4 regions of the Streptomyces sp. NPDC048484 genome follow, and region 3 is predicted to be linked to each of the others. Evidence: riboswitches for the same ligand, from Rfam matches in the RefSeq annotation. Region 3 holds a riboswitch; each other region holds the start of a gene.

Region 1 (7,749 bases), on a different contig from region 3:
GGGCCGGGTAGTAGCCGCTGCGCTCGATCGCCGCTCGCAGCCCCTGGGTCGTCGTACTGGTCTTGGCCATGATGTCCATCCTACGGGGGCGCACTGACTGCGAGGCACCGCTCAGTACACAGGAAGTGTGCGTGGGCCGAGGTCGTCGCGGGCGGGCGGCGGCGCGAGCCGCACGGAGGCACCGAGCACGCTCAGCCCGCGCGGGGCGACGACGATGGGCTCCAGGGACACGGAAACGACCTCCGGGTGGTCGTCGACAAGGCGTGACAGGCGCAGCAGCAGTTCCTCCAGTGCCGCGACGTCCGCCGGGGCCGAGCCCCGCCAGCCGAAGAGGAGCGGCGCGGTCCGGATGGATCGGACGAGTGAGGCCGCGTCGCGGTCGGTGACCGGAATCAGCCGGTGCGCGGTGTCCCCGAGCAGTTCCGACGCCGCCCCCGCGAGCCCGAAGGAGAGCACCGCTCCGGCCGCCGGGTCGATGACCGCGCGTACGACCGTGTCCACGCCGCGAGGGGCCATCCCCTGCACCACCGGGCGCAGTTCCTCGGGCTTCCCGAAGAGGCTGGTCAGCTCGGCGTACGCCCGCCGCAGTTGCTCCTCGTCCGCCAGGTCCAGCCGGACGCCGCCCAGGTCGGCGCGGTGCCGAAGGTGCGGGGCGGTCGTCTTCAGCGCCACCGGGTAACCCAGGCGCTCCGCCGCCGCCACGGCTTCCCCGGGCGTGGGCGCGGGCAGGGCACGACGGACGTCGATGCCGTACCGGCCCAGCAGGGCGCAGGTGTCGTCGGGGCCGAGGGTGAGCCCGCCCTCCGCCTCTCCCGGCTCGGCGGAGGCTTCACCGGCACCACCGGCACCACCGGCACCACCGGCACCGTCGGCCAGGAGACGGCCGATCTGTTCGGCCGCGCCCTTCTCGTCGATGTCCTCGCACTCGGGAACCCGCCCGGGGTCGGCGGCCTCGCGCCGCCACTGGCCGTACTTCACGGCTTCCGCGAGCGCGCGTACGGCCCGCTCGGCGGCGGGGTAGGCCGGGATGAGCCGGGAGTCCACCTCGGCGCTCTCCACCTCGGCGCTCTCCACCTCGGCGCTCTCCACCTCGGCGCTCTCCACCTCGGCGCTCTCCACCTCGGCGCTCTCCACCTCGGTCACCGCTTCCATGACGGGCGGGCGGTCGACGATTGCGGGAGCGACGGTTGCGCCGTCGACCGTCGTGCGATCGACGGGTGCGCCGCCGGGGGAAGCCGGAGCCGCCTGCGGTGCGGTACTGGCGGCCGCGGACAGGGCTTCCGCGAGCCCTCCCAGTTCCACGTGGACCACCAGAACCGGCTTGTCGGGAGCTGCGGCCGAGGCCGAACGGAGGGCCTCCGCCAGTGCGTCGTCCGGCGCGGACCGCTCGCCCACCGACGGAATCGCGGTGACCACGACGGCGTCGCAGGCGTCGTCGGCGAGCGCGTGCGCCAGCGCGACGCGGAAGTCCTCGGCCGAAGCGTCCGTCGTCAGGTCGCGGGGCGGCAGCGGTTGCAGCTCCTGGGCGAGGCACGCGTCGTACGTCAGCAGCCCGAGCGATTCGGAGTTCCCGAGAATCGCGACCCTCGGGCCGGCGGGCAGGGGCTGGCGCGCCAGCAGCAGCCCCGCGTCGACCAGTTCGGTGATCGTGTCCACCCGGATGACCCCGGCCTGCCGCAGCAGGGCGGACACCGTGGCGTGGGGCAGCCGAGTCGCCCGTACGGCGTGGCCTTGGGGCGCGGCTCCGCCGTGCCGTGTGCCCTGGACGACGACCAGCGGCTTGGCCGCCGCCGTGCGCCGCGCGAGGCGGGTGAACTTCCGCGGATTTCCGATCGATTCGAGGTACATGAGCGCGACATCGGTGTCCGGGTCGTCGTACCAGTACTGAAGGACGTCGTTGCCGGACACGTCCGCGCGGTTGCCCGAGGAGACGAAGGTCGACACGCCCGTCACTCCCGTGACCCCGCCGCCGCGCCGGTGCAGTCGGGACAGCAGCGCGATCCCGATGGCCCCGGACTGGGCGAACAGGCCGATACGCCCGGCACGCGGCATCTCCGGCGCGAGCGAGGCGTTGAGCCGTGTCCGCGGAGAGGTGTTGATGACTCCGAAGGCGTTCGGCCCGATGAGACGCATTCCGTACGTACGCGCCTGGCGCACGAGTTCACGCTGACGCTCTCTGCCCCCGGGGCCGCTCTCGGCGTACCCCGCGGAGACCACGACGAGCCCCTGCACCCCGTGCTGCCCGCACTCCTCGACGGCCTCGGGAACCCGCTCGGCCGGGACGGCGATCACGGCGAGGTCGACGGGCTCGGCGATGTCCCGCACGGAACGGTGGGCCGGGACTCCGGCGAGTTCCTTCTCCTGAAGCGCCCCGTTCACCGCGTACAGGCGCCCCGTGAACCCCGCGGCCCGCAGGTTCTCCAGGATGCTGTGCCCCACTCCCCCGGGCGTGCGGCCCGCTCCGACGACCGCGACCGAACGGGGCGCCAGCAGCCGGGCCACGGAGCGCGCCTCCGCCCGCTGCTCCCTCGCCCGCTGCACGGCGAGCGAACGGTCGGTGGGCTCCAGATCGAACTCCAGGCGTACGACGCCGTCCTCGAAGCTGCGCTTCTGCTGGTACCCCGCGTCCGTGAACACCTTGATCATCTTGCTGTTGGCCGGCAGCACCTCGGCGGCGAAACGGCGGATGCCGCGCTCACGGGCGACGGCCGCGATGTGTTCGAGGAGGGCGGACGCCACGCCGCGGCCCTGATGGGCGTCCTGGACGAGGAAGGCGACCTCCGCCTCGTCCGCCGGGGCGGAGGCGGGCAGGCCGTCCGTGTCGATACGGTCGTAGCGTACGGTGGCGATGAATTCGCCGCCGACGGTGGCCGCGAGTCCCACCCGGTCCACAAAGTCGTGGTGGGTGAAGCGATGGACGTCCTTGGCGGACAGTCGCGGGTACGGCGCGAAGAAGCGGTAGTACTTCGACTCGTCGGACACCTGCTCGTAGAAGCTGACGAGGCGGTCGGCGTCGTCGGCCGCGATCGGCCGGACGCGCGCGGTGCCGCCGTCGCGCAGGACGACGTCGGCCTCCCAGTGAGCGGGGTACTCGTGCCGGTCCGACGGGGTCTGCATGGGGCCCAGAGTACGACTCCGGTCCGACAACGGCGGGGTCGCTGCCCGGCGATGACGGGGCCGTCGACCGTCGATGGCGGGCTCGCTTCCTGGCGATGGCGGGTTTGCTGCCCGGCGCGCCCCGGCAACGGGCAGGCCTGCGGTCCGTGCGGGCGCGTTCGCGTCCGGCCGGGGCACGGGGCAGTCTTGGGGTCCGCACCACTCGGGCCCCGCTTCACGTATGGAACACTGGTCTAGACAACCTTGAGACATCGAAGGGCAGCATCACATGGCTGAGCGCCGCGTCAACGTCGGGTGGGCCGAGGGCCTTCACGCCCGCCCCGCCTCCATCTTCGTCCGGGCGGCCACGGCCTCCGGCGTCCCCGTGACGATCGCCAAGGCTGACGGCAACCCCGTCAACGCCGCTTCCATGCTCGGGGTCCTCGGCCTGGGCGCCCAGGGGGGCGAGGAGGTCGTCCTGGCCTCCGACGCCGAGGGCGCGGACGCCGCGCTCGACCGCCTGGCGAAGCTGGTCGCCGACGGTCTCGACGAACTCCCCGAGACCGTCTGACCGCGCACCTCACCTACGGCGGAGCCGCGTCACCCGCACCCCGGGCGACGCGGCTCCGCCGTTCCTGTTCCTGCTTTTCGCGCGGGACCGGCGCAGCTGTTTCCGTGCAGATCCGTTCAGACGGAAATCACGCGCTCGACAATTCCGGTGACGCGGGAAATGGGCAGCAGAAATAAACTCCCGCCGAATACGCCTCTTTGTATACGGCGTCTCTGTTAATGCCGCAGGCTCGCCGTGTTTACGGGATGTTGCGAAGTCCTCACACGTTCGACGCGGCTCCCGCCGGGAAAGCGCAGCCGGTGCGCGGTCGTCGCCCGCTCGGTGTGCAGCGCCGTGATCGCCCGGGCCCGGTCGCTGTCACCACGGGCCACGGCGTCCACTATGGCCCCGTGCTCGGTCCAGGACTCGGCGGGTTGCGCGGGTGCTTCCACCGAGTACATCCAGGCGATCTTGTGCCGCAACTGGCCGAGCGTCGAGGTCAGCGCCTGGCTGCCGGAGGCCTGCGCGAGGGTCTCGTGGAACCAGCCCCCGAGCGAGCGCAGATCCTCGCTGTTGCCCCGCCTGGCCCGCTCCTGACCAAGTCTGACCAGACCGCGCAGGACCTTGAGGTGAGCCTCGGTGCGGCGCTGAGCGGCCCGGGCGGCCCCCAGCGGTTCCAGCAGCATGCGCATCTCCAGGAGGTCGGCGGCCTCATGCTCCGTGGGCTCCGCGACGCACGCGCCCGCGTGCCGGCGGGTGACCACGAAGCCCTCCGCCTCCAGGGTGCGCAGCGCCTCGCGTACGGGGACCCGCGAGACGCCGTAACGGCGCGCGAGCAGTTCTTCGGTGAGCCGGCTGCCGCGCTCGTAGACACCCGCGACGATGTCGTCACGGATCGCGGTGCATACCGAGCGCGCGGGAATACGCATGACCGAGCCTCCGCCTTAATCCCCGCGAAACGCGGTCGATTGACGCCTGTTCGGTGACTCTATTGCAGAGAACGGGAAATTCCGAAGGCAGCCCGAAATCCATGGCTATTTTTTGGACACACCGCGCCTCTGAACAGGCAGTCGTCCGGTGCGGCACGCGAAGGCCCCGGCTCGTGGTGAGCCGGGGCCTTCGACGGAGGTGCGGTGTGGTGCCGTGCCGCGTGCCGTGCTGTGCCGTGCCGTGCCGTGGGTCAGACGTTCACGCCGTGCGAGCGGAGGTACGAGACCGGATCCATGTCGGAGCCGTACTCCGCGGTCGTACGCGCCTCGAAGTGCAGGTGCGCCCCCGTGACGTTGCCCGTCGCCCCGGAGAGGGCTATCTGCTGTCCCGGAGTGACCGTCTGGCCCACCGAGACGCCGACGGACGAGAGGTGCCCGTACTGGGTGTACGTGCCGTCGGTCATCTTGATGACGACCTGGTTGCCGTAGGAGCCGCCCCAGCCGGCCTCCACGACGGTGCCGGAGCCCACCGCGTGCACGGCGGTGCCGCTGGCGGCGTGGAAGTCGATGCCGGTGTGGCTGCCGGAGGACCAGACGCCGCCGCCGGCCTGGTAGGAGGTGGAGACGTACGAGCCGGCGATCGGCGCGGTGTAGGCGTTGAGGCGCTTGCGCTCGGCCTCGCGGGCGGCACGGGCCTTGACCTCGCGCTCCTCCTCGGCCTTGGCCTTGGCCTTCGCCGCGGCCTCCTCGGCACGCTTCTTCGCGTCGGCCTCGGCCTTCTCGCGGGCGGCTGCCTGTTCGGCAGCCTGCCGCTGCGCGGCGGCCTGTGCGTCGATCTCGTCGGCGATCGAGTCGCCGATGGTGACGGCCTGGGTGAGGCCGGTCTGCTCGACGGCGCTCTCGGCGGCGAACGCCGGGGCGGCAGCCAGAGTGCCTACGACACCGGTGGTGGCGAGTGCGGCGACGCCCACCGTCCTGCGGGTCGTGCGCTGCATACGGCTGGGAAGACGGTGCTTCCCCGTGGCGCGGGTGAACGCCATGAAGTGGCTGGTCCTTTCCTTCCTTCTCGCCTACCGGGTTAGCTGACGGGTTCGGAGCAGGAAGGTCTCCTACGGACCCCCTTCGGGAAGGGCGTCCGATTCACCCCAGGGACTACACATGGGTCCCCGGCTCCCCTGGCTCGCGCCGTACGGGGACTCGGCGATGACTGTCCGGTGCCGCGGACGCGGCGCACTGCCTGACGAACAGCCGGAATGACGCTAAGCGGGGCCTCTTTCAATAGCCAAACGGATCACGACTTTTGTAGCGCACGCCACAGGGCAGACAGGCAACCTCCCTACCAATACGGACACAGCGGACGAACGCAGCGACCAGGACAGCACAGGAAGAAGGCCCGGGCAACTCATCAGTCGCCCGGGCCCCAACCGGCCACCGGCCTCTGTAGCGCCCGGCTGCCGGTCTCCGCTGTGTGCCGCTACCGGTCTCTGCTTCGTCCCGTTACCGGTCTCTACTCCGGCGCCACGACGCTGACTTCACCGATCCCGAGAGCCCTGACCGGCTCCTCGATCTGCGCGGCGTCACCGACGAGGACGGTCACCAGGCGGTTCACCGGGAAGGCGTTCACGGCGGCCGCGGTGGCCTCCACGGTGCCGGTCGCGGCAAGCTGCTGGTACAGCGTCGCCTGGAAGTCGTCCGGCAGATGCTGCTCGACCTGGTCGGCGAGCGTGCCCGCGACGGCGCCCGCGGTCTCGTACTTCAGGGGCGCCACGCCCACCAGGTTCTGCACGGCGACGTCGCGCTCGGCGTCCGTCAGGCCGTCTGCGGCGAGGGTGCGCAGTACCTTCCAGAGGTCGTCGAGCGCCGGTCCGGTGTTCGGGGTGTCCACGGAGCCGCTGATGGCGAGCATGGAGATGCCCGTCCCGTCCGGAGCGGAGCGCAGCACCTGGCCGAACGCCCGCACGCCGTAGGTGTATCCCTTCTCCTCGCGCAGGACGCGGTCCAGGCGGGAGGTGAGGGTGCCACCGAGGCAGTACGTGCCGAGCACCTGGGCGGGCCACACGCGGTCGTGCCGGTCCGCGCCGACGCGGCCGATGAGCAACTGCGTCTGGACGGCTCCGGGACGGTCGACGATGATCACCCGGCCGGTGTCGTCGGCGGTCACGGACGGCACGGGACGCGCCTCGGCCTGCGATCCGGTCCAGGTGCCGAGGGTGTCCCCGAGCAGCGCGTCGAGGTCGACATCGGTGAGGTCACCGACGACGACCGCGGTGGCCGTGGCGGGGCGTACGTGCTTCTCGTAGAAGGCGCGCACGGCCGCCGAGTCGATCGCGGTGACCGTCTCCTCGGTGCCCTGACGCGGTCGCGACATGCGCGAGGTCGCCGGGAAGAGCTGCCGGGACAGCTCCTTGGCGGCCCGGCGGGCCGGGTTGGCGGTCTCGTGCGGGATCTCGTCGAGCCGGTTGCGCACCAGCCGCTCGATCTCGCCGTCCTCGAACGCGGGCGCCCTGAGGGCGTCGGCGAGCAGGCCGAGCGCCTTGGGCAGCCGGGAGACGGGGACTTCGAGGCTGAGCCGGACACCGGGATGGTCGGCGTGGGCGTCGAGCGTGGCGCCACAGCGCTCCAGCTCGGCGGCGAACTCCTCGGCGGAGTGCTTGTCGGTGCCCTCCGAGAAGGCCCTCGCCATGATCGTGGCGATACCGTCCAGGCCCTTCGGCTCGGCCTCCAGCGGGGCGGCCAGGAGGACCTCGACGGCGACGACCTGCTGGCCGGGGCGGTGGCAGCGCAACAGCGTCAGGCCGTTGCCGAGCGCGCCGCGCTCGGGTGCCGGGAAGGCCCAGGGCCTGGCCTCGCCGGCCTGGGGCTGCGGGTGGAACTCCATCGTGGCGAGCTCGGTCACTTGGCCGCCTCCTCGTCGGTGTCTGCAGCTGCGGCGCTGGTGTCCTCGGCGGCGTCGGTCTCTTCGGGGGCGACCGGCTCGTAGACCAGCACCGCGCGGTTGTCGGGACGCAGGCGGGCCTTGGCGACCTCCTGGACCTCCTCCGCGGTGATGTCGAGGACCCGCTGGACGGCGGTCAGGGCGAGCTGGGGGTCGCCGAACAGGACGGCGTACCGGCACAGTTCATCGGCGCGGCCCGCGACCGTACCGAGACGGTCCAGCCACTCGCGCTCCAACTG
Region 2 (7,749 bases), on a different contig from region 3:
GTCGCCCAGCCGGACGCCCACGCTCCGGTGGTCGGAGCCGCTCAGGGAGAAAACGCCGTACGGAAGATTGTGCGGGCCGAAGGGATCGCCCTCGGGGACATCGAAGGGGGGCATGGGATGCTGCCTCGCTTTCCGTGTGGGTGCGGCACACGTTACGGGGAGGTGCCGCTCGCGGGCAGTGTCTAAAGAGTTCGCAATGTCCGATTAAGGGTGGGGTCGGAGTGGTTGATTCCGGCTTAGCTTCCTTCAGGGGGCGCGGACGGGGTGGGTCCGGGTCCAGAGATGTGTGGGACACGTGGGGGGACCCGTGGCCGTAAACGCTGCCAGTGTGCCGTTGCACTTGGATCGGGACACACCGGGCCTGATCGTGAAGTTCGGCCACTATCCGCTGCACCACGGCGGGGTCGGCGCGATCCGCAGCCTCGGACGGCTTGGTGTGCCGATGTACGCGATCACCGAGGACAGGTACACGCCCGCTGCGGTCTCACGCCATCTGCAGCGCGCCTTCGTCTGGCCGACCACGGGGACGGAGAAGCCGGAGCGGCTCGTCGAGGGGCTGTTGCGTGTCGGGCACCGGATCGGCCGCCCTGCTGTCCTGATCCCGACCGACGAGGAGGCGGCGGTCCTGATCGCCGAGCACCAGACGGAGCTCGCGGGAGGCTTCCTTTTCCCGAGGGTGGAAGCCGGGCTTCCGCGGCGTCTGGCCAGCAAACAGGGGTTGCACGAACTCTGTGTCGAGCACGGCGTACCCAGCCCGGAGGCCACCTTCCCGGAGTCGTACGAGGAGATCGAGGACTTCGCGGCGAAGGCGAGGTTCCCGCTCGTGGCCAAGAACCGCGAGGCCTTCGTGCGCCGTTCGCGGCCGGCCGTGAACGGGACGACCCGCATAGCCACCCCTGAGTGCCTGTTGGGGCTCGCCCGTGACTGGGGCGAGCATCCCGGTGTGATCCTCCAGGAATATCTGCCCAGGGAGGAGGCGGAGGACTGGATCGTGCACGCCTACTTCGACGCGGACTCGACGCCGCTCGCGATCTTCACCGGCGTCAAGGTCCGCTCCTGGCCCCCACACGCGGGGATGACGGCGAACGCGTACGTCGTCGACAATCCGGAACTGGCGGACCTCGCCGCGCGTTTCATCAAACAGATCGGCTTCAGCGGCGTCATCGACCTCGACCTGCGCTTCGACCGCCGCGACGGCCAGTACAAACTGCTCGACTTCAATCCGCGGATGGGCGCTCAGTTCAGGCTCTTCGAGAACGAGTCGGGGATCGATGTCATCCGCGCCCTGCATCTGAACCTGACCGGCCGCCCCGTTCCGGAGGGGGAACAGCTCGCCGGCCGGCGCTACATCGTGGAGAACATCGACCTGCCGGCGCTGCTCGCGTACCGCCGCAGCGGCTACACGACACCGCACGCCCCTGCCCACCCGAGCGGTACGGAGCTGGCGTGGCTGGCGGCGGACGACCTGCGGCCGTTCTTCACGATGCTCGCGCGCTTCGTACGGCCCGGCGCGAAGCATCTGTACCACCTGTGGCAGGCGGGCCGCCGCGAAGCCCGGGCGGCGCCGGGCCACCGGTGACCCGTGGCAGTCACAGCAGGTCCGCAGCAGTGGCAAGGCGCATGTGTGTGACCACGAGACAGCGCAGTGGCGTTCCGTGGCGTCCTGGGGAGGGGACTTCGTGATGGATCCGGTGGCAGTGATCGGTGCCGGGCCTTTCGGCCTGTCCACCGCCGCACATCTGAGAGCGTGCGGCATTCCGGTACGGGTGTTCGGCGAACCCATGGTGAGCTGGCGGACGAACATGCCCGAGGGGATGCTTCTCAAGTCGACCCCGGCCGCCTCGAACATCGACGCCCCGCAGCACGGGCACAACCTCGTCGACTACTGCGACGCGGCCGGTGTCCCCCGCCTCGTCACGGACGAGGACATCATCCCGGTCGAGACGTTCGTCGCGTACGGGGAATGGTTCCGGCAGCAGCTCGTTCCGGAGCTGGAGCGGGTGCGTGTCGTCTCGGTCGACCGTCGTGCCGACCGCCGGGACGGGCGCCGAGAAGGCCATCGCGGAGGCCGGCCCGGCGTTGGACACGGCCCCGCGGGCTTCGAACTCAAGCTGGACTCGGGGGAGATGTTCACCGCGCGGGCGGTCGTCATCGCGACCGGCCTGTCAGGCCTGGCGCACCTGCCCCTCGAACTCGCCGCGGCCGTGCCCGACGGGCCGTCGCCCACGGGCCCCGTCTCGCACAGCTCGCAACTGCACGACCTGTCCCGGTTCTCCGGCCGGGAACTGATCGTCGTCGGCGCGGGCCAGTCCGCCCTGGAGACGGCGGCGCTCGCCGCGGAAGCAGGCGCACAGGTGCGCGTGGTGGCGCGCGGTCAGGGGTCTGTCGCCTTCGGCGCGCCCCCATGGCAGCAGCCGCGCCTGCGACCCGAGTCGCCGTTCGGGCGAGCCTGGTCGTTGTGGGCCCTCACGTACTACCCCCACCCGTACCGCTATCTGCCGCCGGGAGCCCGGCACCTCCTCGTCCGTCGGGTCCTGGGCCCCCTCGGTGCCTGGTGGTTGCGCGAGCGGTTCGAGGGGAAAGTGCGGGTGAGCGAGGTGGCGCGAATCGATCGCGCCACCGGGGCGACGGACGGGCGCCCGACGCTCACGGTCCAGAGCCTCGGCGGCCGCGTCCGGGAACTCACCGCGGACCACGTCATCGCCGCCACCGGCTATCGCGTGGACCTCGCCGCGATGGACTTCCTCGGACACGAACTGCGGACGAGGCTGGCCGTGAGCCGCGGGACACCGAGGCTGGGCGCCGGATTCAACTCCTCCGTGCCCGGGCTGTACTTCACGGGACTGCCGGCGGCCGCGTCGTACGGCCCGGTGATGCGGTTCGTGTGCGGGACCGAGTTCGCCTCGCCGCGGCTGGTCCGGCATCTGGCGAGACGGCACGGCTGAACTCGGCGGACGGCTGCGGAAGGTGAGGACGGCTGCGGGAGGGAGGACGGAGAAGGGGCGTGAACCGGGTCGGCAGGGTGGCCGATATGTCATGGGATCGGCCCGAACTACCGTGACCGGACAGGCCGTACGGTGACGCGTGAGATGGGCGAGGTGCCGTACGACGTCCTGTTCGCGTCGAGTCGCTGGGGCATTCGATCCGTATTCTCTGATCATGGCCGCACCGATTGCATATTCACTCATCGCCACTGACCTGGACGGGACGCTGCTGCGCGGCGACGACACCCTCTCGGACCGGTCACGCGCCGCGCTGGGGATGGCGGTCGGGAGAGGCGCCCGGCACCTCGTGGTGACGGGGCGCCCCGCTCCGCGCGTGCGTCCGCTCCTGGACGAACTGGGCAGCCAGGGGCTCGCGGTGTGCGGACAGGGCGCCCAGTTGTACGACGCCGGCGCAGACCGCATGGTGTGGTCCATCACCCTCGAACGGGAGCTGGCCGAGGTGGCTCTCGGCAAGATCGAGGCGGAGGTCGGCGAGGTGTACGCAGCCGTCGACCAGGACGGGGTCGACGGCCTCACACTCATCGAGCCGGGCTACGAGATGCCGCACCCGACGCTTCCGGCGGTACGGGTGCTGCGCCGCGACGACCTCTGGACGGAGCCCATCAGCAAGGTGCTGCTGCGTCATCCCCTGCTCTCCGACGACGAGTTGGCGTCCGCCGCGCGTGGAGCGGTCGGTTCCCTCGCCAACGTCACGATGTCCGGCCCCGGTACCGTCGAACTTCAGCCATGCGGCATCACGAAGGCGACCGGTCTGGCGCTTGCCGCCAGACATCTGGGCCTGACAGCGGCACAGACCGTCGCCTTCGGGGACATGCCCAACGACATCCCCATGTTCGACTGGGCGGCGCGCGGGGTCGCGATGGCCAACGCGCATCCCGAACTCAAGTCCGTCGCCGACGAGATCACTTCCTCGAACGAGGACGACGGCATCGCGGTGGTCCTGGAGCGGATGTTCTCCGTCGGCCGGGCCGACCGGCCGACGGGCCCCCGTACCGGCGGGCAAGCCGCTGGAGGGGCCGGTCGGCAATCCGGTCGGGTGGCCGGTCAGGGCGTCGGTCGGAGCACCGGTTCGGGCGCCGGTCAGTAGGCCCCGAAGACGTTGTCGATCGAGCCGTACCTCGCGGCGGCGTAGTTGCACGCCGCCGTGATGTTGGCGACCGGGTCGAAGGGGTCCAGCGACGTGCCGGTCACGTGGTACGCCGTGAAGGTCGGGTCGATGACCTGGAGGAGCCCCTTGGACGGCGTACCGGCGACCGCGTTGGAGTCCCAGTTGTTCATGGCCTGCGGGTTGCCCGACGACTCGCGGATGATGTTGCGCTGGATTCCGTCGTAGGTGCCCGGGATTCCCTGCTGGGCCATGATGTCGAGCGACTCCCTGATCCAGCCGTCGAGGTCGTCCGTGTAGGTCTTCGCGGAGGCCGGGGTGGCGGCGGACGCCGTGGTCGCCTTGGCCGTCTTCCCCGAGGTCTTGGCGTTCTTGGTGCCCACGGTCAGCTTGAGGCCCGGGCGGATGGCCGCCGGGTCGTCACCGATGACCGCGCGGTTGGCCTTGTACAGCTTCTTCCAGTCGCCCGTGGTGTGCGCCTTGGCGATCTTGGCGAGGGTGTCGCCCTCGACCACCTTGTACGTGACCAGCGAGACCTGCGGGACCGCGGCCGAGGCGGCCTGGGCCGGCTGTGCGGCGTGGGCGCCGGTGGCCCCCACGATGGGGAGCGCGAGCGCGGCACCCCCCGTTCCCGCGGCGACGATGCCACGGGTGAGGGTGCTCTTACCGGGGCGGCGGTGCTTACCGCGTGCGGACATGACGAATTCCTCTCCGGCGCCTGCGAGGTGAGCTGTCGGGTTCGGGCGGGAGATGCCCGGCCGCGTGCTGTACGCGATTACACCCCTAGCCGTTCCGATATCCGGACCGGCGGCTTACCTGGGTCCCCCGCTCCTGCCGTACGCGAGTGAATGGGTGGCTGGGTTTTCCGGTCGGCGGCAGGATTAGGCGATCCGTCCGGAGTGACGTGAACGTATGCGAGAGCACATGCCGATAACAAGCCCCGAATTCACACGGCGATGGTCATGACCTGCGTTGTCTGACGAATATCCCTTGATCCATACGGAAGGCAAAGTTCAACTTGCTTTCCGTGAACGGAAATCGACGGGCACTATGAAACGATCACTTCGGACAGGCGTGACCCAATTCACTGACGCAGATGGTTAATTAAGGAAACCGATAAGCAATTCGGGCAAGTCGCGCCTTTGGGGGGTTCTGGTGCCTTATGGTGCGCGAGAGGCGCGGAATGCCCGAAAGGAGGGGGATTTGCCCGGTGCTCTGGATGTCGGATGGCGAGGTTTCGCGGCCGCAGGGTGGTGAGCCCGTGAGAGCTCGTGAGAGGGGGCGGGGCTCGTCGTCGACCCGGTGAGCGGGTATCGAGCTGGCGCGTCAATTCATCGGCATCCGCACGAAAACAGCCAGGCATTGTTCTGCGGAGGTGCATCAGAAAAGCGCGGCCCGGGCCGAGTTCGTATCGAAAAGCGCATCCTTCGTAGGGCCCGATTCTCACGGAGTCGCGCGGTCGCGACCGTGACGGCCTGTCAGGTCCAGGACGCCTCGGGTGGCGAGGGATGGTGACGAGGGGTGAGGAGTCGTCGGGGTCCCGTCGCGGAGGCGGGAGTGGAGCCGGTACGGGTTCGTTCGTGAGGGGGCGTCACATGCGCGTGGAGCGCGCGTGGGGCTTCGGGTGTCACGCACACGCGCGTAGAGAGACGCGTAGAGCATTGGTTCCGTCTGTGAGGGGAACGCGGATGTTCACTCGTGGATCGTCTCGTGGGGGGAGGGTGTGCGGATGCGTGCGGATGTCACCTCGGTGGCTTCACGGTGGCCGACAGGCCGGAGGTCTCCGGAGGATGTCGCCGAGCCCCGGCAGGAAGTGGGACAGGATTCAACACTTCCTGAAAAGGGTGACTCTTTCATGATGTATCAGCTGTATCGGTCGCATCAGTCATATCAGCAGATCAAGAGCATGCCGCCTGTGATCCAATACGGCCCGGCCTGGCCGACGGGGCAAAAGGGGCCAGGTGGAGCGTGTCCGGCAGGGTGGCGGCGGGTGACGGGCGGGCGCTCATCGTGATCGAAAGACGACCGGATACGCTGACTTGAGTGCCGGCAGCGACACATCGACAAACACCCACAGCACGCAGCACACCCAGAGCATCCAGAGACCGCCGTTGAGAGCGTCAGCAGACAGGAGACCCTCGTGACCGTCGTCGGGCCGTTCGGGCTGAGCGTGCGGGACCAGGCTCTCGAAGCCGATGTCCAGGCCGGACTGGCAGCTGTCGAGGAGGGACTGCTCGAGGCCACCAAGAGCGAGGTCCCGTTCATCACGGAGGCCGCACAGCACCTCGTGCGTGCGGGCGGCAAGCGGTTCCGGCCGCTGCTCGTGACGCTCGCCGCCCAGTTCGGCGACCCGTACGCGCCGGGCATCGTGCCTTCGGCGGTCGTCGTCGAGCTGACCCACCTCGCCACGCTGTACCACGACGACGTGATGGACGAGGCGGACGTGCGCCGCGGGGTGCCCAGCGCCAACAGCCGCTGGGGCAACTCGGTCGCGGTCCTCACCGGCGACTTCCTCTTCGCCCGTGCCTCGCACATACTGGCCGATCTGGGCCCCGAGGCCGTACGCATCCAGGCGGAGGCCTTCGAGAGGCTCGTCACCGGCCAGATCCTCGAAACGGCCGGACCGCGTGACGGTCGTGACCCGGTCGACCACTACATGGACGTGCTGGGCGGCAAGACCGGCTCACTGATCGCCGTGGCCGGACGATTCGGCGCGATGATGTCGGGCGCCGACGAGACAGTCGTCGACGTGCTGACGCAGTACGGAGAGCGGCTCGGGGTCGCCTTCCAGCTCGCCGACGACGTGCTGGACATCGCGAGCGACTCGCGCGAGTCCGGCAAGACGCCGGGCACCGATCTGCGCGAGGGCATTCCGACGATGCCGGTGCTGCGACTGCACGAGCGCGTGAAGCGGCTGGGACTCGCCGAGGACATCGCCCTGTCCGAACTGCTCGCGTCGGACCTGACGGACGACGCCCGGCATGCGGAGGCGCTGGCAAGGCTGCGCGTCCACCCCGCGCTGGAGCAGGCCCGCCGCGACACCGTGCGGTATGCGGAGGACGCCCGCGCCACGTTGGCACCGCTCCCGGAGTGTGACGCGAAGGCGGCTCTGGTGGAGCTGTGTGACGCGGTGGTACACCGGGCGGGCTGACCTGCACGTCTTTCCCCTTCTCCAGGATCTCCCCTTTTGTGTGACGCAGGTCACATGCTTGGAATGAGTCCAGTCTGAGATTCGTTCCGTAATCCAGTGCAGAAGCTGACGCAGGGGGCGTCGGCGGAACTACGGGGAGAAAAAGAATCATGGGGACGATCGTTACGTTCGCACAGCGTCGCAAGAGCCTCGTCATGTCCGGTGTCGCGGTGGCCGCCGCGGCCGGTGTCGCCGCCGCCGTCATCCCGGCGGTCGCTCACAGCGGGAGCGCCGACAGGAGTTCCAGCTCCAGTACGAGCACGGGTCACGCGGGGCACGGTGACCGGTCCATCGAGGTACAGAGCGGCGCTCTCGCCGGCGGCAAGGGCGGCACCATCCTCGCCGCCAGCCTGAACGGCGCGAACGAGGTACCGGTCCAGGGCGGCCCCGCGGTCGGCGACAAGGACGGCGCGGCGCTCGAGTTCGTCAAGGTCAAGGGCGACAAGGTG
Region 3 (7,749 bases):
CGAGGCCGGCCGCCAGTAACCGCCGGGCATCGGCGTCCCCCTCGGCGACGGCCCGCGCCCACGGCATGTGGGCGGGGCGGACGGTGACGGCTTCCAGTTCGCGGCGTACCAGGGTGCGCGGTGCCCGCAGCAGAGCCTCCACGGCGTGGTCGATGTCGGGCGAGTCACCGGCCAGCGCCAGCAGGTCGAGGCCCGGGCCCCGGGCCGGCAGCAGTGCGGTGAGTGGCCCGGCGTCCTCGCCCAGCCGGCCGGCCACCGTGGCGCGCCACCGTTGAAAGGGCAACGGGAGGGAACGCCCGCACAGCATCTCCAGGCTGTAATACGTCTCCGCGGCGGCCCCGATGGTAGTGGCCACCCGGGTACGGGCGAGATCCTCCGCGGTGAAATGGATGCGCAGCACCACAGACCTCCGTCACGGAGCGGGGACACCTGCAGGCGTGGTGCCAGTCCCGGCCGCCGCCTCCGTGGCGACCGTGAGATTGTCGGACGGGACGAGCGGGGCCTGCAACGCCCTTTCCGGACCTTTGGCCACGCAGCGTTCACTGGGTTTCGGTTGGCGTGAGAGTCTGCGCATCCCGCCGCCCGGGACAACTCGCATGCGGGCCGCCGGACTCGTCCCGGCGTGGGCGCAGCGGGGGCGGCGCCGCGTGCGGGGGTGTAGCGCGCAGGGGGCGAGCCGAGGTTTGCCGGTTCTGGGTGCCGAAGGTGGACCAGAGGGCTGCGGTCAGCAGGAGAAGCGCGCCGAAGACGAGGTGGACCGGCCTGCCTACGAAGTGGCCGAAGAGGAAGCCGGTGGCGAGGATCGCCCCTGCGCTGACGACGCGGATGGCGGAGTCGAGGAGCCCGTGCCGGGTGCTGGGCAGGGCGGCGGGGGCCCCGAGCCGGAGGAGGAGTCCGAACCGGCCGGCGAGCCCTGCCGCAACACCTCCACCACGTCTGGGGTTACGCCTCCCTGCCCGTCTCGCTCTCCGCGCGCGGATCACGGGTGAGCTACCCTCCGCGCATGCGCGAACAGTTCACCGGCTGGCCGGAGCAGGCCATGGACGTGTTGTGGCAGCTCCAGGGCGAGCCGACCCAGGCGATCCGCGAGCGCTGCCGCGCGGACCGCGAGCGCCTGGTCCGGCAGCCGATGATCGCCCTGCTCAACGAGGTCGCCGACACCGACCCCCGGTACGAGGACTTCTCCGTCTGGCACTACCGCACCGACTCCTGGTGGTGGCAGCACCAGAGCGCGGTGATCCGGCTCGCCCGCAAGATCGAGATCGGTCTCCGGTTCGACCTGGACGGCCTGCGGATCCAGGGCGCCTGGTGGTACCCCGATCCCGGCCAGGTGGACACGTTCCGCAAAGCCGTCGCCTCCGAGGGCAGCGGCCGCGAACTGTCCGCCATCGTCGAGGACGTACGGAAGAAGGGCTACGACATCTCCGGGGACGTGATGAAACGCCCCCCGCGCGGCTATCCGACGGACCACTCCCGTACGCACCTGCTGCGCCACCGTTCGCTGATCGCCGCCCGACCCCTCGGCTGCGACCAGTGGCTGCACACCCCCGAGGCGGTCGACCGGGTCCTCTCGGCCGCCGCCGACCTGGACGCCCTGCTGATGTGGCTGGTCCGCCACGTGAAGCGCACCGCCTGACATCACGAGGGCGCCGCGCGGCACGGGAGCAACCACACCCGTGCCGCCAGCCCCCGCCCTCGGAAGATGCGCACCCTCAACACCGACCGGACGTCCGTCGCCCGACAGGAGCACCGGGCGTCGCGCAACTTGCAGTGTCCCGGACGTTTCTCTCCCTGATGACCCGTCATCGACGTGCAGGCCTACGGCGCCGACAGACTCCCGGGCGGGCCGGCTTTCGGCGCCGACCGTCCCCTCGGCCCACTCGGGCCTTCGACCACGGAGCCGGGGGCGGCGCCGGCGGCTACGGCCCTTGCTGTCGCTCCGTGCACAGGTCGGCTGTGCTGCCCCGAGGACCTGCGCGCCGCCTCGGATCACCTCACGGTTCTGCTCGGCTTCGAGGACGACGCGGCTGCCTGAACATGCCGGATGGCCGTGAGAGAAACCTGCTTCACGATCAGCGTAAACACGTTCTGACCTGCTGTGATCTGTGGATCTAGAATCTGCTCCCCATCATAACGTCATGTACGTCCTGTACATTTTTACAGGATCTCTCCCGGAGGAGGCGTGTGTCATGACCCGACCGTCCGCCCGCTACGTCCTGCCCCAGTTCACCGAGCGCACCAGTTCGGGGACGCGGACCATGGACCCGTACTCCAAGCTCCTCGAAGAGCGGATCGTGTTCCTCGGGACGCCGATCGACGACACCTCGGCGAACGACGTGATGGCTCAGTTCATGCACCTGGAGTACCAGGCGCCCGACCGGGACATCTCGCTCTACATCAACTCCCCCGGCGGCTCGTTCAGCGCGATGACGGCCGTCTACGACACGATGCGGTTCGTCAGCTGCGAGGTGGAGACGATCTGTCTGGGGCAGGCCGCGTCGGCCGCGGCGGTGCTGCTGGCGGCGGGCACGCCGGGCAAGCGGTACGCGCTGCCGGGCGCCCGCGTGCTGATCCACCAGCCGTCGTTCTCCGAGCCGGTCCAGGGGCAGGCGTCCGACCTGGCCATCCAGGCCGACGAACTGCTGCGTACCCGTGCGCAGTTGGAGGAGTTGCTCGCTCAGCACACAGGGCAGAGCCGGGAGCGGATCTCGGTGGACATCGAGCGGGACAAGATTCTGGATGCCCCGGAGGCCCTTGAGTACGGGCTGGTCGACCGGATCGTCCCGAGCCGCAAGTCGACCCTCGGCACATCCGGCGCGAGGTGAACCGGCCGTGCTCCCGCCCGAGTTGCCCCCGCTGCCGGCGCTGACCCGGGCCGAGGCCGAGTTGATCGACCGTTACCTGGAGGTGGTCGACCTGATCGGCCGCATCAACCCGGCACACTCCGGCGACACCTACCGCGGACTGCGCGCGGCCCAGGCGCTGGTCGGCAGGGCCTCAGCGCTGCGCGACGCCCTGACCCTGATGCACCAGCGGGGCGAACACGAGGTGCACGCACCGACCCTGGCACGGGCCCTGCGCATCCTGGACGGTGAACGCCGGGCGGGCCGGGTCGCCCTGCCGCCCGGCTCCGGCACCTGACGTACGCCCGCCGGCCCGGCGTCACGCAGGGATTTGACGAGCCGTCCGGGCCGGAACCGAAACGGACCAGACGGTGTACCCCCGGATGGCGTATTCGCGGCTGTACTTTCCGACCCCCCGGAGTTGCGCAACGCGCGTACCTCCGGGGCGGAATCAACCATTCCGGTGCTGGTGCGGAGGTCCTCAGGACCCTCGACACCCCTCCATAGAAAGGGCTGTCCACCCGAATGGGTGAGTGGTGAGTAAGCCCACAAAGCACCGATTCCGCTCGGCTTTTGGCACATCAGTGCGTCAAGATCCCTTCCGACGACAAGCCCCCGCCAGAAGCGGCGGGGCGGTCCGGGCGGACGCCGAGTCCTGCCGCTGCCCGGATGACCGGTCGACAGAAGTGCATCGGCAGGAGTGGAGGACCCAGGCACGACGGGCCGCCGGAGAGATCCGAGTGGTCCTTGGGGTGAAGCCGCAGCAGCGGCCGGGCAACTTCGCCAGCCCGAATCCGACAGGTCATCCTTCACAGGCGGCTGACGAAGGGTTGCGCATGACTGCGCTCAATCGTGTCCCGTCGCTGTTCAGCAGGGCCGGTACGGCATCGGTCCTCACCATCGCCGCTGTCGGCGGTGGCATCGTGGCACCGGGCTTCGCGTCCGGCGCGGAAGCGGCCACTCACGCGACAAAGGCACTTCAGGTGGCGGCCTCCAAGAAGGGCTCCCCCTACAAGTACGGCGCCGCAGGGCCCAAGCGCTTCGACTGCTCCGGCCTCACGCTCTACTCGTTCAAGAAGGCCGGCAAGAGCCTGCCCCGCACGGCGGCGGCCCAGTACAACAAGACGAAGCATGTTTCCTCTTCGAGCCGCAAGCAGGGGGACCTGGTCTTCTTCCATTCGGGCCGGAACGTCTACCACGTGGGCCTCTACGCCGGGAAGGGCCGGATCTGGCACTCCCCGAAGACCGGGGACGTGGTGAAGCTCCAGAAGATCTGGACGAAGAGCGTCTGGTACGGCCGCGTCAGGTGATCTTGCCCACGGGGTGGCCGCGGGGATCCCCGCGGCCACCCCGTGAGGGGCCGGACGTGATTTCGGCGGCTGAGTGGTTACTCGTTCACCTATGGCCGAACCGCATCACCACGAGGAGCGCAACGAGACCCGCCTTGAGCGCGCCGACCGGAACTTCAACGAGCTCCTGCAGGAGCTGCGGGTCACCCAGACCGGCGTCCAGATCCTCTTCGCCTTCCTGCTGACCCTCGCCTTCACCCCGCGGTTCCCGTCCCTCGACACGGTGCAGCGCACCACGTACGTGGTCACGCTGCTGCTCTCGGTGCTGGCGGCGGCGCTCTTCACAGCGCCCGCCGCCCTGCACCGCCGGCTGTTCCGGAGGGGCGCCAAGCCCCAGATCGTGAATGCTTCGTCCCGTCTCGCGCAGGTCGGCCTGGCCGTGCTCGCGCTCGCGCTCTCCGGTTCCGTGCTGCTCGTCGTGGACGTGGCGGTGGGCCGGACCGAAGGCATCGTGGCGGGGGTGACCACGCTGGCCCTGTGCACCGGCCTGTGGGAGGTCATGCCGTATCTGGTGAAGCGGGCCGTGGACAAGGACTCGGACGACAGGTAGCCCGCGCCGGTGGCGGTGGCGAGGCTCAGTCGGCCCGTGCCGGCTCCGCCGGTGCCGTCCAGGGCAGCACGATGGACACGGTCTTTCCGCCCTCTCTGGTGGGCAGGACCGTGAGCTTGCCGCCCCACTCCGCGGTCAGCCATCGGATGATGACCATGCCGCGACCGTTGTCCTGCTGGACGGCCGCGGGCAGCCGTTTCGGAAACCGCGGGTGGCTGTCGGTCACCCCGATGCGCAGTTGTTCGTCACGGTCGAGCTCGATGTCCACCGTGAAGGTGGGTGACAGCCCGAAGGTGTGCTGTACGGCATTCGTGGCAAGCTCGGAGACGATGAGCCGGACCGTGTCGGCGGCCTCCGAGTCGGACGGAAGTCCCCATTCGGCCAGGACGTCGGTGACGTACGACCGGGCGGCGGAGACCGAGGCGGGATCGCTCGGCAGAGTGACGGATGCTTCCTGGCGGTCTGCCATGCGACGTCGTCCCTTTCCCACGGGACCGGAGTCCGACCGAAGCGGATGACTTCGAGCGCGGTCCCGAACTGGTGCTTGCGCCAGAGTGCCATCACCTCGGCGTTCACGGTGCCGATCCACCAGGATATGCATATATCTGTCCCTCGAAGCGGTGAACTCTGCGACGCTCGACCGTATTTGGGCGGCCACCCGGTTTGTCCTCTACCGTCGGCGTGACGCCGGGCGCCATAGCGTCCGCGCGACGGTCGGAAGGAGACGGCCATGCAGTACGGCCCCGCGGTGCACCGACGGAAACTCGGCGCCGAACTGCGGGCCCTGCGCGCCCTCGCGGGCCTCACGAGCGGTGAGGCGGCCCAGCTCGTCGGCTGGCACCAGTCGAAGGTGAGCCGGATCGAGACCGGCCGCAGCGGGGTCAAGCCCGCGGACGTACGGCTGCTCCTGGAAGCGTACGACGTCCGGGACCCGGAACTGCACGAGTTGCTCGTCGTGCTGGCGGGCTCGGACGACGACGGCCGACAGCGCTGGTGGCACGCCTACCGGGGCCTCCTGCCGTCGACGTACAGCGACTTCATCAGCCTGGAGTCGCAGGCCGGCGCGATGCGCACGCTGGAGAACTCCGTCGTGCCGGGCCTCCTGCAGACGCCGGAGTACGCCCGGGAGGTGACACGGGCCGCTGTGGGCGGGGCGCCCGACGGCAAGGGCGACGCGCTGGTGGAGGTACTGGTGAAGGTCCGCCTCGCACGTCAGGACGTGCTCCGTTCGAACACACCGCTCCGGCTGAGTGCCGTTCTGGACGAGGCGGTGCTGCGGCGGACCGTCGGTGGACCGGAGGTCATGGCGCGGCAGCTGGACCGGCTCCAGGAGGCCGCGCACCTTCCTCACGTGCGGATTCAGGTGCTTCCTTTCGGAGTTGGGGCCCATGTCGGAGTCACCGGGCCCTTCGTAATTTTTTCGTTTCCGAACAGATCTGATCTGAATGTGGTTGTTCTCGACCACTTGACGAGTAGCCTTTATCTCGAACACAAAGCAGACCTCCGGGCCTATGGCGAGGCCTTCAACGCCCTTCAGGTCCACGCCCTTTCGCCCGAGGACACGTTGGATTTCATCGCCGGTGTAGCTGACGGCACATGAGGAGGCACCATGCCCGCAATGCCTCGGTACTTACCTTCCAGCACGCGTCTGCCCGGTGTGCTGTGGCAGCGCAGCAGCCACAGCACGGGAATGAACAACTGCGTCGAGACGGCCCGTCCGGGCTCCGGCCCATGGGCCGGCCTGCTCGCGGTGCGCGACTCCAAGAACACGTCGGGGCCCGCCCTGCTCTTCGCCCCGGCGGCCTGGGAGGGGTTTATCGGCGCGCTTCGATGATCACGCCCACGGCCCGGTCGAGCTGCGCGTCGGTGAGATCCGCGCGGGCGGTGAGCCGCAGCCGTGAGATGCCGTCCGGCACCGACGGGGGACGGAAACAGCCGACGGCCAGACCCGCCTCACGGCAGTCCGCGGCCCAGCGAAGTGCCTGTTCCGGGGAGGGGGCGCGCACGGAGACGACCGCGGCGTCCGGCCGTACGGCTTCGAGGCCCTCAGCCGTCAGGCGCGCGTACAGAGCCGTCGCCACCGCACGTGCGCGTGCGGCCCGTTCCGGTTCCCCGCGCAGCAGACGCAGGGCCGCCAGGGCCGCGCCCGCCGCCGCGGGGGCCAGACCGGTGTCGAAGATGAAGGTACGGGCCGCGTTGACCAGGTGGTCGATGACGGGGGCCGGTCCGAGGACGGCGCCGCCCTGGCTGCCGAGCGACTTCGACAGCGTGACGGTGGTGACGACGTCGGGCGCGCCCGCGAGCCCCGCCGACCAGGCGGCGCCCCGCCCGCCGTCACCGAGGACGCCCAGACCGTGCGCGTCGTCCATCACCAGGGCCGCGCCGGGTGTGCCTGGTTCGCCGGATTCCCGGCAGGCGGCGGCCAGTTCCGCCAGCGGGGCCGCGTCGCCGTCCACCGAGAAGACCGTGTCGGAGACGACGATCGCGGGCCCGGTGCGCGTGCCCAGCGCCTTGCGGACGGCCTCGGGGTCGGCGTGGGCGACCACCTGGGTGGTACCGCGCGCCAGCCGGCAGCCGTCGATCAGCGAGGCGTGGTTGCCCGCGTCGGAGACGATGAGGGAGCCGTGCGGCGCGAGCGCGGTGACGACTGCGAGGTTGGCCGCGTAGCCCGATGAGAAGACGAGGGCGGACTCGAAGCCGCAGAACGCGGCCAGCTCGTACTCCAGTTCCGCGTGCAGTTCGGTCGACCCGCTGACGAGCCGGGATCCGGTGGCGCCGCCGCCCCATGCCCGGGCGGCCCGCGCGGCGGCCTCCGTGACCTCGGGGTGCCGGGCCAGGCCCAGATAGTCGTTTCCGGCGAGGTCGAGGAGCGTGGAGTCGGCGGCGCGGGGACGCAGAGTGCGGACGAGTCCGGCCCGGCGGCGCGCCCGCGCCTGCTCGTCGATCCACTCGAACGGCGATCGGGTCATGTGTCCTCCGGGCCATGACGTGAGGGTGTCCCATGGGG
Region 4 (7,749 bases), on a different contig from region 3:
GACCAGCGTCCGCAGGGTCTGGGCGAGCATCTTCTCGCTGATGCCCTGGATGCTCTCGCGCAGCTCGTAGAACCGGAGGCTGTTGCTCCGCAAGGAGATCAGCACCCAGATGCCCCACCTGCTGGTCACATGGTCGACCACATCGCGCGCGGGGCAGCCGGTGTGAAACACGTCATAGCGCTTCCCTGCCTCAGCCTGTCTGTGCTGCACGCCTTCCGTCACGTCATGAGCTTACCTCAAGGTACGTCCTTACCAAAAGTTAGCCCGCGCTCCTAGCGTGCAGACCACAGAGAACATCCGACAAGGAGCTGATCATGATCGTAGTGACCGGGGCTACCGGGAACATCGGCCGTCCGTTGACGCAGGCGCTGGCCGAGGCGGGCCAGCAAGTGACGGCAGTGTCACGGCACACGGCGGCGGTGCCGAACGGCGTCCGCCACGTGACGGCCGACCTGGCCGAGCCGGCCGGCCTCAAGCCCGCGCTGGACGGGGCGAAGGCGCTGTTCCTGCTCCTGTCCGGCGACCTGCACGCCGCTGGAGCCAACCCTGCCGACATCATCGGCGAAGCTGCGGCCGGCGGGGTCCGCCGGGTCGTCCTGCTGTCCACGCTGGGCGTGGTGACCAGGCCCAACGGCCAAACTCGGATCGCGATGCGCGCACTGGAGGACACGCTGCGGGAGTCCGGCCTGGAGTGGGCCATCCTGCGGCCGGGCGGCTTCGCCTCCAACGCCCTGTGGTGGGCCGAGTCCGTCCGTGCGCAACAGGTCGTCGCCGCGCCCTTCGGCGACGTCGGGGTGCCGATCATCGACCCGGCGGACATCGCCGCGGTCGCGGCAGCCTGTCTGCTGGATGACCGGCACACCGGCGGCGTCTACGAGCTGACCGGGCCGGAGGTGATCACTCCGCGCCGGCAGGCGGAGGCCATCGCCGCCGCGCTGGGCTCGCCGGTGAGGTTTCACGAGCTCACCCGTGACGAGGCCAGGACCGCCATGAGCCAGAGCATGCCGGCGGAGCTTGCCAACGACACTCTGGACATCCTCGGCTCCCCGACCCCGGCCGAGCTGCGCGTCAGCCCGGACGTCCAGCAGGTCCTCGGCCGCGCCCCGCGCCCCTTCGCCGACTGGGCCGCCCGCAATGTCGCCGCGTTCCGCTGAGACCGGGCGGACCTTGCGGCGCCGCTGGAACTGCTTCGTGCTCGGCGATCCCCTGCTGCCAGTCGAGGCACCTGACCCGAGGTCGACGCTGACATGGCCCCCAGCCGGGCGGGCAGCCGGGCGGCTCACGTGATCAGCAGTAGGGCCGACCACATTACGGCGGCCAGGGACGGGAGCAGGTAGGCGATCAGGACGATCGACCGGCCTCGTCCGCGACCCCGGCTGCACCCCGGCCAACTCGCCCACGTGGCGGCGTACTCGGGCAGGCGTTGCAGTGCTCGCCGCTGTACGTGCTGGTAGTAGAGACGGTGCCGGTGGCCCACGTACAGCCAGGTGAGGGCCAGTACGAGGCCGAAGGCGGCCAGGACGCGCGCCGCCACGAGGTGTTGCTCAGAGGTGAGGAGCGTCGTGTAGGCCACGGCGAAGAGCGACTGGCCCACGAGGAAGAGGTTGCCCCGCTGGAACAGCATGGTGTTCTCGTGCAGCGTGTGCTGCCAGAGCCGGCCGTCCTCCGCGATGCGCTGTGCCTCGCTCTCGTCCCCCATGCCACCGTTCTGCCCCGTGGTCGCGCGGAGCCACCGCTTCCGGGCGGGGTCCGGCGGGGCCCAGTGGCCTCGTCGGTCCGCGGGCGGTGGTGTCAGCCCGCCGTGAGCTTTGCCAGCGGCAGCGTGTGCTGCGTCTGGAGGACCTTTGCCCGCAGGTAGAGGACGTTGTGCGCGGTGGTGAACACGCCCGTCGGGACCCGGTGTTGTACGTCGATGCCGAGAGAGCGGAGCTGTTCCGACTTGTCGGGGTTGTTGGACAGGAGGTCCAGCTCGGTGATGCCGAGGGCCGTGAGCATCTGTGCCGCCGCCGTGTAGTCGCGGGCGTCCTCCGGCAGGCCCAGGGCCGTGTTGGCCGCGTACGTGTCGAGGCCCTCGTCCTGGAGGGCGTACGCGTCGAGCTTGTTGTAGAGGCCAATGCCGCGGCCCTCCTGGCGGAGGTAGAGGAGTACGCCGCCGCGCTCGGCGATCTGCTCGACGGCCTCGCGCAGTTGGGGACCGCAGTCGCAGCGGGACGAGCCGAAGGCGTCGCCCGTGAGGCACTCGGAGTGCAGGCGGACCAGGGGCGTGGCCCCGGCCGGGTCGCCGAGGATCATCGCCACGTGCTCCTGACCGTCGGTCAGGCCGTGGAAGGTGACCAGTTCGGCGTCGACGCTGTAGCCGTCGTGGAAGCGCAGGGGTACCCGGACGCGCGAGCGCTGGGTGGCGGCGGGGTAGTCGGGCATGCGGCTCTCCGGTCCACGTTCGTCATCTGATTCAGATTTGAAGCAGATCCTCGATTCGAGACCCTACTCCACGTTTTAAAGTTAAAGCAACGGATTGTGGGTGAGGGGTGAGGGGTGAGGGGTGGGCGAGGGGCGACGGGTGGTGGGCGAGGGGTGATGGGTGACGGGGGCTGCGTGCTGCCCTATGCGCACGGGCCCGACGAGCGGCGGCGCCACGGGACGCCGTCCGGGGTGGTCTGCGGGTCGTCGCCCTCCAGGGCCCGCGCGACACCCGCGCAGATCTCCTCCAGCTGCCCCACCTGCTCCGCGGTGAGGTGGTCGAAGAGGGTCGCGCGGACGGTCTTCACATGGCCGGGGGCCACGCGTTCCAGCAGCGTCATGCCCTCGTCGGTCAGAATGGCGATGCTGCCGCGCTTGTCGCTGGGGCATCCTTCACGGCGTACCGCCCCGTCCTTCTCCAGGCGGGTCACCGCGTACGTCAGCCGACTACGGGTGATCTTCGTCCGCTCGGCGAGGTCGGTCATGCGCAGGCGGCGGTCCGGTGCCTCGGAGAGGTTGGCCAGGATGGAGTAGTAGAGGTGCGGCATGCCGGCCTCCTGTTGGAGCTGCCGGTCGAGCGCGTCCTCCAGGAGCTGGGAGGCGGCGACGTAGGCGCGCCACGCGCGCTGCTCGTCGGAGGTGAGCCAGCGGGTTGTCATGCCTCCAGTGTAGGTTTGCTTCAAACTTGAACCAAGCCCGGTCCCAGCCTTGGCCCCAGCGCCGGCCCAGCCCCAGCGCCGACCCCAGCCCCAGCTCCAGCGTCCGCCCCAGCCCCGGCCCCAAGAACCCGCCTCGTAGGAACCCGTCTCCAACCCGTCTCCGAAGAAAGGGCGTCCATGCCCCACCCCTACGTCCTGTTGTCCGCCGCTGTCTCCCTCGACGGCCGCCTGGACGACACCGGCCCCGAACGGCTGCTGCTCTCCGGCCCGGCAGACTTTGACCGGGTCGACGAGGTACGGGCCGAGTCCGACGCCATCCTGGTCGGCGCCGGCACCCTGCGCGCCGACAACCCCCGCCTCCTGGTCAACTCCGCCGAGCGGCGCGCCGCCCGGGTCGCCGCCGGGCGGCCGGAGTACCCGCTCAAGGTCACCGTCAGCGGCACCGGCGACCTCGACCCCGCCGCCAACTTCTGGTCCACCGGCGGCGAGAAGATCGTCTACACGTCCGACGAGGGCGCCCGGACGGCCACCCACGCACTGCGCGGGCTGGGCGTCGACGTCGTTTCCGTGGGACCCGGCCTGGACTGGCGGGCCGTACTCACCCATCTGCACGACGTCCGGGGCGTGCGGCGGCTCATGGTCGAGGGCGGCGGCCGGGTCCACACCCAGCTTCTCCTGCAGGGGCTCGCCGACGAGCTGCAGCTCGCCCTCGCGCCGCTCGTGGTGGGGCAGCCGCACGCGCCGCAGCTGTTCGGGTCCGGGGCGTACCCCGGCGGCCCCCGCAGCCGGCTGCGGCTGGTCGAGACGCGACCCGTGGGGGACGTGGTGCTCATGCGGTACGTGCCCACCGCGCCCGGTACCGGGCCCGTCCCCTCGGCCGCCGACCACCGGTGGCTGGAGCTCGCCTGCGAACTGGCCGTACAGTGCCCGCCCTCACGGACGGCGTTCAGCGTCGGCGCGGTCGTCGTCGCGGCCGACGGTACGGAGCTGGCCCGCGGGTACTCCCGTGAGTCCGACCCCGTCTCGCACGCCGAGGAGGTCGCGCTCGCCAAGATCGAGCCCGGCGACCCCCGGCTCCCGGCCGCCACGGTCTACAGCAGCCTGGAGCCCTGCGCCCGCCGCGCCTCGCGGCCCGCGCCCTGTGCCCGGCTGATCCTCGACGCGGGCGTACGCCGGGTCGTCACCGCGTGGCGCGAGCCCGACACGTTCGTGGCGGCGGCGGACGGGAACGGCCTGCTGGCCGCGGAAGGCGCCGACGTGCTGGTGCTCCCGGAGTACGAAAGCGCGGCGAAAGCACCCAACCGGCACCTGGGCTGAGCCCCGCCCTTTACCCGTGTGCTTCGGGTCCCGCGAATGGAGTACAGTGGTCTTTAACGGCGCGGGGTGGAGCAGCTCGGTAGCTCGCTGGGCTCATAACCCAGAGGTCGCAGGTTCAAATCCTGTCCCCGCTACTGAAGGCCTGAGGCCGGAATCCAATGGATTCCGGCCTCAGGTGTTTTTCTGGGTTCGCGCGGACCACACGGACCACGCGGTTCAGGCGGGCGGCTGGATGAAGCCCCTGCGGGCGGGTTTTCGACCAAGGGGAATCCGACGCACCAGAAACTTCGCATGCTTGTCCACCCGTGCGGACCGGAGGGCTCAGCCGATCTCTGGTGGCTCCCCGAGGCCGCTCGGCGTGACCTTCCCGGGCCCGTGTTACCGGCAGTAGTCGGACGACGCCGCTGCGCATAAGGACTGACGCACCGTCAAAAATCCGGCGCCTGTGAATGTCGATCAACTCGCCCGATTTACCCCGCTCATCACCTGTAAGTCCAGGCCGGGGGCCTTAACGATCATCCAGAACAGCTTGGAATCAGGTGCCCGGGTCTATTAACGTTCGATAACGCAGCGCGGTTGTCCCAGCCGTCACAAGAGACGGCTCCGTGCGCACGCGCCGAATCCCGCAAGGGAACCGGGGAACCACCTACATGGGGTGAATCGCGCGTCTTTCGCGGTGGAGTACACCGCGGTTGACACGCGTAGGAGACCTTCCTGCTCCGAACCCGTCAGCTAACCCGGTAGGCGAGAAGGAAGGAAAGGAGCGCGCCCACGTGGCGTCCAACCGGTCTGCCCCCACACCCTCGTTCACGCCGAATGAGTTGATGGGTGAGTCCTCGGGTGAGAAGAAGCCAGACACCTTCGCGTACGGTGCCCGTAAGGACGAGGAGACCTGGGAGGCCTGGAATCCCACCGCGGACACCGTCGTTCCCATCCGCGGCCGGCACCGCGTCTCCAAGCAGCGCGGCGGAGGGCTCGCCCGTAGCTCGACCGTTCTGGGCGTCGGTGTCATAGCCGCCGTCGGCGCGGGTGGCATGGCCTCCGCGCAGACCGGCAAGCCGCCGGTGTCGATCTCGGTCCCCGACCTGCCGAACGTGGGCTCGCTGATCTCGGAGGACGAGGCTCCCGAGGGCTCCAGCACTCCGCTCACCGCTGCCGGCCTCACCACCGTCGAAGCCGAGCAGGGCAACGCGGACGCCGGTGAGGCCCTGCGCGCCCGCATCATGCTCCAGGCCGAGTTCCAGCAGGACCAGGTGGACCGCGAGGCCCAGCAGGCCGCCGAGACCGCCGCCGCGAAGAAGGCATCCACGCTCGCGGCCAAGGAACAGGACGCGGCGAAGGCCAAGGCCGCCGCCGCCGAGCAGAAGAAGAAGGACGCGGCCAAGGCGAAGGCCGAGGCCGCGCGCTTCGCCGAACTCGCCAAGCAGTACACGCTGCCCACCTCCTCGTACACGATCACTTCGACCTTCGGGCAGTCCGGCTCGCTCTGGTCCTCGGGTCAGCACACCGGCCTGGACTTCGCCGCTCCCACGGGTACCCCGATCAAGGCCATTCACAGCGGCACGATCACAGAGGCGGGCTGGAACGGCTCGTACGGCTACCGCACGGTCCTCACGCTCGACGACGGTACGGAGCTCTGGTACGCCCACCAGTCGTCGATCGGTGTCAGCGTCGGGCAGAAGGTCAGCACGGGCGAGGTCATCGGCCGCGTGGGCGCGACCGGCAACGTCACCGGGGCGCACCTCCACCTTGAGGTCCACACCAGCGGCGGCAGCGGGATCGACCCGATGACCTGGCTGCGGGGCAACGGCCTCAACCCGTAGGCCCCCGCAACTCGCAGACCCCCGCAACCCGTAGGCCCCCCGCCTCTCCCGCCCGCCCTTGGCGGTAGCGCGGGAGGCGTATTGCGGACGGCCCGTTCCCGTACACGCGGCGCTCACCGAACCGGGGGGTGCCCCTTTTCGGCATCCGACCGCCCGGCGCCCTCAGCCGCACGGCTTCTCAGGAGCGGTACGGGTTGTATGCCGGGTACTGGGGTTGGGGTGCGGGGGATTGGGCTGCCGGGTACTGGGGTGCCGGGGATTGGGCTGCCGGGTGGGCGTGCGGGTAGCCGTACGTCGGCCAGGGTGACGGTGCCGGGGCGGTTGCCCTGGCCGCGTACTCCAGGGCCGGGCGGGCCGGTTCCCGGCGGGCCCACAGCTCGTGGAGCAGCTCCCGCTCGCGTACGGCGAAGTCGGCGCCCGCGCGGCCCCGGCGGCCCCGGTGGCGCAGGAACGCCAGCGACGTCGCGTACGCCTCGTACTCCGCCACCGCCCGGCCCGCGTCCCGCCCGCCGTGGTGGGTGGCGTACTCCCGGGCCAGCCGCCGTGCCTTCATCGAGCCGAGGACGAACGGTTCGGGCGGGGCGAGCCAGCCGGCCATGGCGTACGACGGCAGTTCGGTGCGGACCGTGCCCAGTTCGCGCTGGCGGGTCCAGACCGCCAGCCAGGTCAGCAGTCCGAAGGACGGGACCATGAAGGCCGCGTAGACCGCGTAGAAGCCGTACTCGCCGAAGGTCGACGACCCGTTCCACATCGCGTGCATCCCCATCGCGAGCAGCAGCCCGGTGATCGGCAGGAGCACGCGGCGCACGTGCTGGCGGTCCGCGGAGCGTGCGGCGATGCCGAAGCCGATACCCGCCAGCACGGTGAACAGCGGATGCGCGAAGGGCGACATGATCACGCGTACGAAGAAGGTGGCGGCCGTGACGGAGAAGACGCCGGTGTCGCCGGACAGCTGGTCCGTGCCGAACGCCGTACCCAGGTAGAGAATGTTCTCGGTGAACGCGAAGCCGGTCGCCGTGACGCCGGCTATGACCACGCCGTCGACGATGCCGGTGAAGTCCCGTCTGCGGAACAGGAAGACGAGCAGGACCGCCGCGGCCTTCGCCGCCTCCTCGACGACCGGCGCTATCACCGTCGCGCCGAGGGTGTCCGCGTGGGAGGGGTCCGCGGTGGCCGTCGCTATCCACTGCGTCGCGAAGCTGTTCGCGACGATGGCTATCAGCGCGGCCGCGCAGGCGCCCCAGGCGAAGGAGAAGAGCAGGTTTCTCCAGGGACCCGGGTCGACCCGGTCCAGCCAGCGGAACGCGGCGACGAGCAGCGGGACGGGCAGCACGGCGAGGCCGAGGCCGACCAGGAAGCCCTCCGTGCCGGTCTGTTTGCGGACGAGGGCCAGGATGACCAGGCCCGACAGGGTGAGCAGGGTGGTCAGCGCCGCGTAGCGCACCCATGTGCGCTGCCACCAGTGAGCGTGCCGACGGGGGCCTCCGGCG

The links. Region 3 has a riboswitch for cyclic di-AMP ahead of AB0D14_RS04215 (C40 family peptidase). Riboswitches for the same ligand answer to the same signal wherever they lie in the genome.
Region 1: it holds a riboswitch for cyclic di-AMP, as region 3 does, so the genes downstream of both, AB0D14_RS24465 (M23 family metallopeptidase) here and AB0D14_RS04215 (C40 family peptidase) in region 3, are expected to answer to the same signal.
Region 2: it holds a riboswitch for cyclic di-AMP, as region 3 does, so the genes downstream of both, AB0D14_RS05490 (LysM peptidoglycan-binding domain-containing protein) here and AB0D14_RS04215 (C40 family peptidase) in region 3, are expected to answer to the same signal.
Region 4: it holds a riboswitch for cyclic di-AMP, as region 3 does, so the genes downstream of both, AB0D14_RS37195 (M23 family metallopeptidase) here and AB0D14_RS04215 (C40 family peptidase) in region 3, are expected to answer to the same signal.

The regions. Positions count from the first base shown of each region.
Region 1 covers NZ_JBEZJY010000024.1:78,106-85,854, forward strand. The annotation lists gene AB0D14_RS24445 (DUF5998 family protein) at 1-79, opposite strand, end outside; gene AB0D14_RS24450 (GNAT family N-acetyltransferase) at 112-3,117, opposite strand; gene AB0D14_RS24455 (HPr family phosphocarrier protein) at 3,386-3,667, shown strand; gene AB0D14_RS24460 (GntR family transcriptional regulator) at 3,883-4,575, opposite strand; gene AB0D14_RS24465 (M23 family metallopeptidase) at 4,827-5,615, opposite strand; cyclic di-AMP (ydaO/yuaA leader) riboswitch at 5,628-5,788, opposite strand; gene AB0D14_RS24470 (pitrilysin family protein) at 6,083-7,471, opposite strand; gene AB0D14_RS24475 (pitrilysin family protein) at 7,468-7,749, opposite strand, start outside.
Region 2 covers NZ_JBEZJY010000004.1:161,731-169,479, forward strand. The annotation lists gene fahA (fumarylacetoacetase) at 1-114, opposite strand, end outside; gene AB0D14_RS05475 (ATP-grasp domain-containing protein) at 329-1,579, shown strand; gene AB0D14_RS05480 (FAD-dependent oxidoreductase) at 1,680-2,945, shown strand; partial or broken gene AB0D14_RS05485 (HAD family hydrolase) at 3,160-3,960, shown strand; gene AB0D14_RS05490 (LysM peptidoglycan-binding domain-containing protein) at 4,086-4,808, opposite strand; cyclic di-AMP (ydaO/yuaA leader) riboswitch at 4,813-4,975, opposite strand; gene AB0D14_RS05495 (polyprenyl synthetase family protein) at 6,251-7,261, shown strand; gene AB0D14_RS05500 (CHRD domain-containing protein) at 7,411-7,749, shown strand, end outside.
Region 3 covers NZ_JBEZJY010000003.1:196,065-203,813, reverse strand. The annotation lists gene AB0D14_RS04235 (helix-turn-helix domain-containing protein) at 1-400, opposite strand, end outside; gene AB0D14_RS04230 (DUF2461 family protein) at 1,004-1,636, shown strand; gene AB0D14_RS04225 (ATP-dependent Clp protease proteolytic subunit) at 2,190-2,825, shown strand; gene AB0D14_RS04220 (hypothetical protein) at 2,833-3,141, shown strand; cyclic di-AMP (ydaO/yuaA leader) riboswitch at 3,490-3,676, shown strand; gene AB0D14_RS04215 (C40 family peptidase) at 3,680-4,153, shown strand; gene AB0D14_RS04210 (DUF6328 family protein) at 4,245-4,742, shown strand; gene AB0D14_RS04205 (ATP-binding protein) at 4,768-5,211, opposite strand; gene AB0D14_RS04200 (helix-turn-helix transcriptional regulator) at 5,473-6,342, shown strand; gene AB0D14_RS04195 (DUF397 domain-containing protein) at 6,352-6,576, shown strand; gene AB0D14_RS04190 (8-amino-7-oxononanoate synthase) at 6,557-7,711, opposite strand.
Region 4 covers NZ_JBEZJY010000052.1:19,778-27,526, reverse strand. The annotation lists gene AB0D14_RS37230 (helix-turn-helix domain-containing protein) at 1-222, opposite strand, end outside; gene AB0D14_RS37225 (NAD(P)H-binding protein) at 315-1,154, shown strand; gene AB0D14_RS37220 (hypothetical protein) at 1,280-1,699, opposite strand; gene ribA (GTP cyclohydrolase II) at 1,792-2,421, opposite strand; gene AB0D14_RS37210 (MarR family transcriptional regulator) at 2,604-3,119, opposite strand; gene AB0D14_RS37205 (dihydrofolate reductase family protein) at 3,297-4,436, shown strand; tRNA gene AB0D14_RS37200 (tRNA-Met) at 4,497-4,570, shown strand; cyclic di-AMP (ydaO/yuaA leader) riboswitch at 5,041-5,198, shown strand; gene AB0D14_RS37195 (M23 family metallopeptidase) at 5,261-6,259, shown strand; gene AB0D14_RS37190 (PrsW family glutamic-type intramembrane protease) at 6,438-7,749, opposite strand, start outside.